One region of the Streptomyces sp. RKND-216 genome, then DNA from elsewhere that is predicted to be linked to it. Evidence: riboswitches for the same ligand, from Rfam matches in the RefSeq annotation. Region 1 holds a riboswitch; each other region holds the start of a gene.
The links. A riboswitch is a leader RNA that binds a small molecule or an ion and turns the genes downstream of it on or off. The one in region 1 is predicted to bind cyclic di-AMP.
Positions count from the first base shown of each region.

Region 2: it holds a riboswitch for cyclic di-AMP, as region 1 does, so the genes downstream of both, E4198_RS17925 (transglycosylase family protein) here and E4198_RS03030 (LysM peptidoglycan-binding domain-containing protein) in region 1, are expected to answer to the same signal.
Region 3: it holds a riboswitch for cyclic di-AMP, as region 1 does, so the genes downstream of both, E4198_RS19455 (peptidoglycan DD-metalloendopeptidase family protein) here and E4198_RS03030 (LysM peptidoglycan-binding domain-containing protein) in region 1, are expected to answer to the same signal.

Region 1 is NZ_SSBQ01000002.1:613,810-616,997, reverse strand. It holds gene E4198_RS03035 (XdhC/CoxI family protein) at 1-655, shown strand, start outside; gene E4198_RS03030 (LysM peptidoglycan-binding domain-containing protein) at 788-1,549, opposite strand; cyclic di-AMP (ydaO/yuaA leader) riboswitch at 1,556-1,735, opposite strand; gene E4198_RS03025 (YciI family protein) at 2,483-2,902, shown strand; gene E4198_RS03020 (sigma-70 family RNA polymerase sigma factor) at 2,899-3,188, shown strand, end outside.
Region 2 is NZ_SSBQ01000002.1:4,014,279-4,017,466, reverse strand. It holds gene E4198_RS17935 (NAD(P)-binding protein) at 1-78, opposite strand, end outside; gene E4198_RS17930 (response regulator transcription factor) at 350-952, opposite strand; cyclic di-AMP (ydaO/yuaA leader) riboswitch at 1,756-1,913, shown strand; gene E4198_RS17925 (transglycosylase family protein) at 1,916-2,563, shown strand; gene E4198_RS17920 (aminoglycoside phosphotransferase family protein) at 3,141-3,188, shown strand, end outside.
Region 3 is NZ_SSBQ01000002.1:4,480,584-4,483,771, reverse strand. It holds gene E4198_RS19465 (oxidoreductase) at 1-241, shown strand, start outside; gene E4198_RS19460 (response regulator) at 238-1,047, shown strand; cyclic di-AMP (ydaO/yuaA leader) riboswitch at 1,435-1,621, shown strand; gene E4198_RS19455 (peptidoglycan DD-metalloendopeptidase family protein) at 1,627-2,871, shown strand; gene E4198_RS19450 (hypothetical protein) at 2,956-3,188, opposite strand, start outside.

The sequences.
Region 1 (3,188 bases):
GCGCGCCCTGCTGGACGCCGGGCGCACCGCCACCGTCGGCATCGGGGCGGAGGGGAGCCGCTGCGGCGTACCCCTCACCCTGCTGGTGGAGTCGAGCGTGCCGGCGCCGCGCATGCTGGTGTTCGGCGCGATCGACTTCGCTGCGGCGCTGGTGCGGGCGGGGAAGTTCCTCGGCTACCGCGTCACGGTCTGCGACGCACGTCCGGTGTTCGCCACGGCGGCGCGCTTCCCGGACGCGGACGAGGTGGTCGTCGACTGGCCGCACGACTACCTGGACGCCACCGAGGTCGATGCCCGCACGGTGGTGTGCGTCCTCACCCACGACGCCAAGTTCGACATCCCGCTGCTGGAGCGGGCCCTGCGGCTGCCGGTCGCCTACGTGGGGGCGATGGGCTCGCGCCGCACCCACGAGGACCGTCTCGCCCGGCTGCGCGCGGCGGGCGTCACCGAACTCGAACTCACCCGGTTGCGCTCGCCCATCGGCCTGGACCTGGGCGCGCGCACACCCGAGGAGACGGCGGTGTCCATCGCCGCGGAGATCGTCGCCAGCCGCCGCGGCGGCTCCGGGCTGCCGCTGACCGGGGCCCACACCCCGATCCACCACGACGGTCCCGGGGCCCGCGGTGGGCCCCGGCCGATCGGCTCCGTCGCCTGAACACTGCGGCGCGGCCCGGCTCCCGCGACGGCTCCCGACCGCTGCGGCGCGCCGCCCCCGGGCACGACGAAAGCCGCCTCCCACCTGCACGCCGGTGGGAGGCGGCCGTCGAGTGACCCTCGAACGTCGGGCTCAGTAGGGGCCGTTGACGTTGTCGATGCTGCCGTAGCGGTCGGCCGCGTAGTTGCAGGCGGCGACGATGTTGGCGACCGGGTCGTACTGGTCGTAGGCCGTGCCCTCGACGTGGTAGGCGTCGAAGGTGGGCTTGATGACCTGGAGCAGACCGATGGACGGCGTGCCGTTCTGGGCGTTGATGTCCCAGTTGTTGATGGCGCTCGGGTCACCGCCGGACTCACGGATGATGTTGCGGTGGATGCCGTCGTAGGAGCCCGGGATGCCCTCCTGCTCCATGATGGCCAGCGCCTCGCGGATCCAGCCGTCCAGGTTGTCCGGGTAGGTGGCCTGGTCGGCCGACTCGCCGGAGGTCTCGGTGGAGGACTGCTGGGCCTCGCCGCCCTTCTGGGCCGCCGCGGCCTCCAGGGTCAGCTCCTGGCCGGGGTGGATCAGGTCCGGGTTCCCGCCGACCGTCTCCTTGTTGGCCTCGTAGACGGCCTGCCAGCCGCCCTTGACGTCGTGCGCGTTGGCGATCTTGAAGAGGGTGTCGCCGGAGGCGACGGTGTAGCTCTCGGCGGCGGCGGTCTGCTCCGCCTTGGCGCCGGTCTTGACGGTCTTCACGTTGGCGGCGGCCGGCGCGGAGGCGGGGGCGGCCTGGGCGGTGCCCGCGGCGGCGATCGGCGCGGCGACGGCGCCGCCGGCGGCGAGCGCGACGGTAAGGCGGGAGACCTTGCGGGAATTGAGTAGATGACGCGGGCGGCGGTGACGGCCACGGGACATGGTGGTGAATCCTCTCCTACGCCTGCGAGGTGAGCTGTCGGATTCGGGCGAGAAGAGTTGCCCGGCCATGTCCCGTCGCGTGGGGGCGCGATGAGGCATGGCTTCACCCCAAGCCGGCCGTCGTGCGGCGCGGCGCTTACCTGGTTCCCCCGCTCCTGCCGTTGCTGACTACTGCGCTTTTCCCTGGTGCCGGTCGGCAGGATTCGGCGTCCCGGCGCGGGAACCTCCGCCATGACGTGCGGAAGCGAGCACATAGGACCACAGTCAATTCGCCGGAGACAAGCTGCGGGAAAAGGTGACCTTCGCGTCTGCGACCTTTACCGGCCGGTGTTCCTCGACGCTATGCGATGAAGCATTTTCCGAGCGTGAGAGCGGTGAATCTCCGGGATTTCCTAATCGTCAGGCACCGCAGGCGATTTGGCCGCGCGACGCATCCCGGGCCGTCCCGGTTCCCAAGATCGGCCATGGCGCGATGTGAGTCCCGCCACAAGGGACTTGGAGCGTTCCTTATATCCACCTATTTCCAGCTCTCCCGCCGTGGAGCGGTGTTGGCCGTGCGAGGGAAGCGTGGAGAGGGTGCATGTCGGACTTGTCTGTTTTTCCTGTCACCTCCGTCTCTCGGTGACGCGCACCCGTGCCGCCCTTCCGCCCGTCCGCCCTGCCTTCGCGGGTGACCTGTGTCGGACGACGGTCGCCGTGGCCGTGGCCGTGGCCGTGGGCAGGGGTATCGCTCGTTCCGGGGAAACCGCGTGTTACCGGGCGCGGTGGGCACCGGGGCGCGACAATGGGCCCGTGACCGGACCGTGATCCGGTCGAGAGCGGTGCCGAAGTTCTTCCGGGATTTCTTCCCCGCGACGTCGAGACCCGCCGCACCGCTCCGACGTCTCCGGTGAGAGGCACCCGCAGGGGAGCCGCCGACGAAGGAGCCAGACCATGAAGTACATGCTGATGCTGATGTCAGCCCAGAAGTACTACGACGCCATGAGCGGAAACTCCTCCCCGGGAGCCCCCGCCTGGTCGGAGTCCGAGCTCAAGGCCATGTTCCAGCACATGGAGAAGCTCAACCAGGACCTCGTCGCGTCCGGTGAATGGGTCGACGCCCAGGGGCTGGCGGAGCCGTCCCAGACCCGTCTGGTCACCGCCGACAAGGACGGTCGCCCCGTGGTCTCCGACGGGCCCTTCGGGGAGACCAAGGAGGTCCTCGCGGGCTACTGGATCGTGGACGTGGAGACCCCGGAGCGCGCCTACGAGATCGCCGCCCGCGCCTACTCCTGCCCCGTCCCGGAGGGCTCCGACCCGGAGCCGGCGGTCGTCGTCCGCCCCGTTTCGGACGGGCCGCCGGACCAGACGTGACCACCGACCCCCGCATCGAGGACCTGCTGCGCCGCCACGCGCCGCAGGTCCTCGGCGCGCTGGTCCGCCGCTACGGCCACTTCGACGCCGCCGAGGACGCCGTCCAGGAGGCGCTGCTCGCCGCCGCCGTGCAGTGGCCGGCCGAGGGGCGGCCCGAGAACCCGCGCGGCTGGCTGATCCGTGTCGCCTCCCGCCGCCTCACCGACCAGCTGCGCAGTGACTCCGCACGCCGTCGGCGCGAAGAGGCGGACGCCGCCCTGGCCCCGCCGGACGCGCTGGTCGCCCC
Region 2 (3,188 bases), 3.4 Mb from region 1:
GGCCGCCGGTGCCAGTCCGCCGATACCGGCACCGACCACAGCGATGCGCGGCCGGTCCTCCACTCCTGCAACGCGCACCGCTCTGCCTTCTCTCCACATCTCAGGCACAGAGGATGTCCACGCCGCGGGGCGGGCACAACGCCGCCCGGAAGGCTGCTGACTTCTGTCGCGTGTGGCATGACATCGGTCATCGTCCCGGCCGTACCGGGTCGCGTCCCGGCCGGGGGTCGCCGCAAGCTGACGTCACCGCAGCGGCGCACCGGCGGCGTCCGGGTCATCCGGGCGTGCGTCGCGGCGGGGCGCCGAATGTGGAGGACTGAGAAGGAGAGGGGCTGAGGCGATGGCGTGGTCAGAGCCAACCGCGGCTGTTCGCTATCCGGGCGGCGTCGAACCTGTTGCGCCCCTCCAGCTTCTTGATGGCGCTGGAGGTGACGTTGCGGACCGTGCCGGGTGACAGGTAGAGCTCCGCAGCGATCTCCTTGATCGGTGCTCCGCCGGCCGTCAGTCTCAGCACTTCTCTCTCCCGGTCGTTCAGCTGGCGGCTGTTGCGGGAGGGAGGGCGCAGCAGGGACGGGTCGATCGTCGGACAACCCGCCACGATGCCCCGGATGGCATGCACCAGATGAGTTAAACGGGCGTGGTTCGGGATGACGCTGAAGACGCCGGCCATGGCGCGGTCCAGGACCGCCCTGCTGGGCTCGGCCGCGATGACGGCGATGCCGCAGTCGGGTGCGGCGGCGCGCAGTTCGTCGGCGAGGTGGAGCTCGTCGCGACCCGTGGTGGTCGCGCCGAGGACGGCGACGGTGGGACGTACGCGCAGCACCGCCGGGACGATCTGCCGGCTGTCGTTGACGGTCTCCACGACGTCGAAGTCCCGTACCTGCTTGAGGGTTTCGGCCAGAGTCTCCGAGATCAGGCGACGTTCGTCGGCCACTAGGATGCGAATTGTCACTGCTTGAACTCCCCGCGTGGACCCGGTGAGCCCGTGGTTCCCAGGCACGCCGAAGTCCCAGCTTGAACGTGAACATACACTGGCCCGTACCGCGAAAACGCCCCGGAGGGTGCCACCCCTCCAACCCCAGTGTCGGCACAAATTCAAACGAACAGCAGAACCCTCTCGGACGCTCTGCCGTGCTCCACCCCTGTCGGTTCACCCCCGTTCGGCGTTGCTCCAGGGTGGAGATCCAAGGCGATCGACCACACCGCCTGCGTTCCGTAGAGTTACAGACCGACTTGAGACCGGTCAATGGCCCTTCACAAAGAGAAGGCGCCCAGGATGTCGCTCTACCTCCCGCTATGCCGGGAAGGCCGATGTCGATTTGAGCTGGACCTGAGCTTCTCCGGTGTGCTACCTACGCGTAGCCGACACGCGCGTATCAGCTGTAACACCCACGACTCCGCCCCGGCGCTTCCACGGTCGCACTCCCTCTCTTCACAAGGTGAACGTCCGGACCCCTGCCTCCCGGCCCATCCCTCCCCGAGTGCGATCGACCGGCTCGACGCCACGTCAGGAGAAGGGCTGCGGCGGCGCGTTCGGTCTCCCTCCAGAGGAGTGACGCTCGCGCGGCGGCATGCACGTCCGACACACCGTCACCACCTGCGGAATCACCGGTTCGGCGCAACACCGGAACACCCGGACGTCCTGTATGTCGGTTTTTGAACACTCCGGTGCGATGTGCTTACGGTCGCATCGCTCGTCGCCTGACGGGCACCGCGGCCGTCACGCCGAATCCTGCCGGCGGCCGGGGGCACTTCGTCGCGTGAGCGCCGTAGGCAGGAGCGGGGGACCCAGGTAGGCCGCCGCACCCGAAGGAGGGAGCGGCTCGGGGCGTATCCGCCCGCGTCAGCGGACGGACGGGCACTCTCCGGCCCGAGCCCGACAGCTCACCTCGCAGGCGTCGGTGAGGAGACGAACATGCTGTTCACTGGCAAGTACCGGGCACACCTGTCCAGCACCCGCGCACGCGTCGCGGCCCTGGTGAGCACGGCGGGAGCCGCGGTCGCGCTTCCGCTGATGTCGGCGTCCAACGCCAGAGCCGCTTCCGTCGACACCTGGGAACAGGTCGCCGCATGCGAGTCGAGCGGAAACTGGCGCATCAACACCGGCAACGGCTACTACGGCGGGCTGCAGTTCTCCCAGTCCAGCTGGGAGGCCGCCGGCGGCACGCAGTACGCCCCGCGTGCGGACCTGGCCAGCAAGCAGGAGCAGATCGCCGTGGCCGAGAAACTGCTGGAGATGCAGGGCCCGGGTGCCTGGCCGGTCTGCGGCAGCGAGGGCGGGCTGACCGCAGGGGCTCCCCCCGCGGAGGCGGCTCCCGACACCGGTGTGCCGGACCAGCAGGCGACGGAGCCGACGGCACCGTCGGCTCCCCAGCAGCAGTCCCAGCCCGTGCAACCGGTGCAGCCGACCGGGTCGGACTACACCGTCCGCTCGGGTGACACCCTCGGCGCCATCGCCGTCGCGTACGGCACCACCTGGCAGCAGATCTACGAGGACAACCGCTCGGTCGTCGGCGACGACCCCGATTTCATTCTTCCCGGTCAGCAGCTCGTGATCCGCTGACCCGCCGTCAGGCCGCCCGCACGACCTTTCCGGCCCCGCGGTCCGCGCCCGCCCGGCTCCCCTCCGGCGCAGGCGCGGACCGCCCCCCCCGTCTCCTCCCCGTTCCTCCACCCCCGAGGCAAGAACCGGGCAACCAGGCCCGGCAGTCGCCCTCCCCCGGCCGGGCGGGCCGGGATCTCCCCGGCGCGGGCCGCCCTCGGGCCGCAGGCGGCTCCGGCGTACCGGCGCCGATACCCCCACCCCCGTGGGAGGTATCGGCGCCCACGCCTTTCACCTGCACAGACAGCCGGTGTCCGATCCCCTCCCATGGGCGGACCCGATCGGACCGGCGCGGGAACCCGGCGCTTGACGCGCCGAGGACTCCTGCGCCGCACCCCCGTGCCGACTGCCTTGCGGGCCTCATCGTGACACGCGGCGCAGGACCCGCACATTGCCAGAACCCGGCAAAGTTCACGGCGCGTTGACGTCCGACTCCAGCGAGCACGCCCCCGTTCCGCCCCGGCGGGGCGCTCAGTGGTTCTCCTACATCGGCGACGACGGGGAGCCTCCCCTCCACGCGCGGCCGTACGTTGCACCGATGACACGTGAAATCCCGCTGCTGTTCGCGCGGAGCATCGTCGACCGG
Region 3 (3,188 bases), 3.9 Mb from region 1:
GATGCGGGCCGCGAACTCACTCGTCGGTTCGTCGGCCGAGCTGGGCGCGGCGGCCACGCTCTACGCCGCCACCTCCGCGGAGGTGGGTCCCGGGGCCTTCGTGGGGCCGCGACTGCTGGGGCTGCGCGGCGCGCCGGGCGCAGCCTGGCGGGCGCCCTGGGCGCGGGACCCGGCGATGGCCCGGAAGCTGTGGGAGGCGTCCGAGGAGCTGACGGGCGTGCGCTACGAGGCCCTGGAATGACACACCACCACGCACCAGGACATAACGGGCCGGACGACAGGCCGACGGTGCGGGTGCTCGTCGTGGACGACGACTTCATGGTCGCCCGACTGCACCGCGCGATGGTCGATCAGACCCCCGGATTCGCCGTCGCCGGAGAGGCCCGGACCGGCGCCGAGGCACTGACGGCGGTGCGCGCGCTGCGCCCGGACCTGCTGCTGCTGGACATCTACCTGCCGGACATGTCAGGGCTGGACGTCCTGCGCGCACTGCGGGGCGACCCCGGCGAGGAGAAGGGCAACGCGCCCGCCTCCCCGGGGGTGGACGTCCTGGTGGTCACCGCAGCACGCGACGTGGAGACCGTGCGCGGAGCCCAGCTCGGCGGGGCCGTGCACTACATCATCAAGCCGTTCGAGAGCAGGACCCTGCGGGAGCGGCTGCTCGCCTACGCACAGCGGCGGCGCGAACTGGCGGCACTCGCGGCGGCAGGCGAGGCCGGGCAGGCGGAGGTCGACCGGGTCTTCGGCTCCCCCGCCGGGCTTCCGCGAGCCGCCGCGCCGCCGCGCGAGCCACCGGCCCTCCCCAAGGGACTGACCGCGCAGACCGCGGCGCTCGTACGGCGGGCGCTGAAGGAGGCACCGGGAGACCTCTCGGCAGCCGAGTGCGCGGAGCTGAGCGGGCTCTCCCGGGTGAGCGCGCGGCGCTACCTGGAGCACTTCGCGGCCGGCGGCGAGGCCGAGGTGTCGCTGCGGTACGGCACCACGGGTCGCCCGGAGCGCCGGTACCGCCTCCCCGGCGCCACGCCACCCCGGACCGGACGGGACTGAGATCCGCACGATACCGATGCATTACCGCAGGGAAGACCGTTACGTCCTATTTGGTGCTTCAGGATGGATATTGGCGCTCTGTTCCTCGCAGCGTGACGCGAATAACAACACGGTCTCAGCGGGGCGCGCCGCGCGCCGGGTCAAAATTCGGGGCCTCCTCAACTCCCCACCAATAGCGTCGAGTTGAGCATTCGACACACGAAGATCGCGACAACTCAACGAAAACGGACAGCAGCACACAGTCGTGTCGGAGTGGCGTGAAGCCCGCGTGAAGACCGTCCGTAAACCCGACTTTCTTGCCGCAATCCGAACCCTTGTGTTTTCGTTCCCTCCGCCGCCGCGCTCGTGCGGCGGCCCTGAGCCGGGACGCCGAGTCCTGCCGCCCGGAGCAGGAGCCACCCGTGACCCACGAACGGCAGGAGTGGGGGACCCAAGGTAAGTGCCGCGCCGGTACGTCACGCACCGGACGGCTTGGGGTGAAGTCGCAGCGAGTGCCGCTCATGCGCTCGCACAGGCGACCGGGCAACTCCAGCCCGAACCCGACAGCTCACCTCGCAGGCGTAGGAGAGGACCACAGCCATGTCTGCACGCGGACGTCATCGTCGCTCCAAGACGCAGCGTTTCACCCGCCGCGCCACCGCTCTCGCCCTGACCGCGGGCGGCGCCGGCATCGCCCTTCCGCTCGTGACCGCCGGCGGCGCCCAGGCCGCCTCCGTGGACACCTGGGACAAGGTCGCCCAGTGCGAGTCCACCGGCAACTGGAGCATCAACACCGGCAACGGCTTCTACGGCGGCCTGCAGTTCACCCAGTCCAGCTGGGAGGCCGCCGGCGGCACCGAGTTCGCGGCCCGCGCCGACCTCGCCACCAAGGACCAGCAGATAGCCGCCGCCGAGAAGCTGCTCGCCCTCCAGGGCCCGGGCGCCTGGCCCGTCTGCGGCCCGCAGGCCGGCCTGCAGCAGAACAGCGGCGACCCGCAGATCGACCCGAACGGCGGTGGCGAGGACGCCGCCGCCTCGAAGGCCGAGACCGCCGAGGCCCCGAAGCAGGCCGCCCCGAAGGCCGACACCGGTGCCCAGGACACGAAGGCCCCGAAGGACGCCAAGACCGAGAGCTACACCGTGGTCAGCGGCGACACCCTGTTCAAGATCGCCAACGCGCACGACGTGGACGGCGGCTGGAACACCGTCTACGACGGCAACCGCGAGGTCATCGGCGGCAACCCGGACCTGATCTACCCGGGCCAGGAGCTCAGCCTGAACGGCTCCGCCGCCAGCGCCACGCAGAGCGAGGCGCCGAAGAAGGACACCGCCGAGAAGCCCGAGAAGAAGGCTCCGGCGCCGAAGCAGGACTCGGGGAGCTCCGACGCCGGCTCCGCCGCCGCGGAGTCCGCGGACACCTCCCAGGCCGAGAGCGCCGCCAGCGGCTTCTCCGCCCCGGTCGAGGCCGCCACGAGCACCCCGTACCACCAGACCGGCGCCAGCTGGTCCAGCGGCTACCACACCGGTGTGGACTTCGCCGCCTCCACCGGCACCACGGTGAAGTCCGTCGCCAACGGCACGGTCGTCTCCGCGGGCTGGGCCGGTTCGTACGGCAACCAGGTCGTCATCCAGCACGAGGACGGCCGGTACAGCCAGTACGGCCACCTGTCCTCGCTGTCCGTCTCGGCGGGCGAGAGCGTCAGCGCCGGCCAGCAGATCGGGGCCGTCGGCTCCACCGGCAACAGCACCGGCCCGCACCTGCACTTCGAGGTGCGCACCGGCCCGGACTACGGCTCGGACATCGACCCGGTCCAGTACCTGCGGGCCAACGGCGTCTCCCTCTGAGGCACCCCGCCCCGCGCACGCGCCCGGCGCCGCCCCTCCCGGGGCGCGCCGGGCGGCGTCGTGTTCAGGCCGCGCACGCGCGGCTCACCACCCGCCGCCGGGTCCCTGGCCCGGGTGGCCGCCCTGGCCCTGACCCGGGTAGGGCCCGTGCCCCGGCTGCGGAGCCTGGGGTTGCTGCCCCCAGCCCGGCTGCTGCTGCGGGTGCGGCGGCTGCGCCGCCGGGGGCTGCTGCCCCCAGCCCGGTCCGCCCTGACCGCCGGGCGGCGGCGTCCACCCCGGCTGCGGGGGCTGATGCTGCGGATACGGAGCCTGCGGGT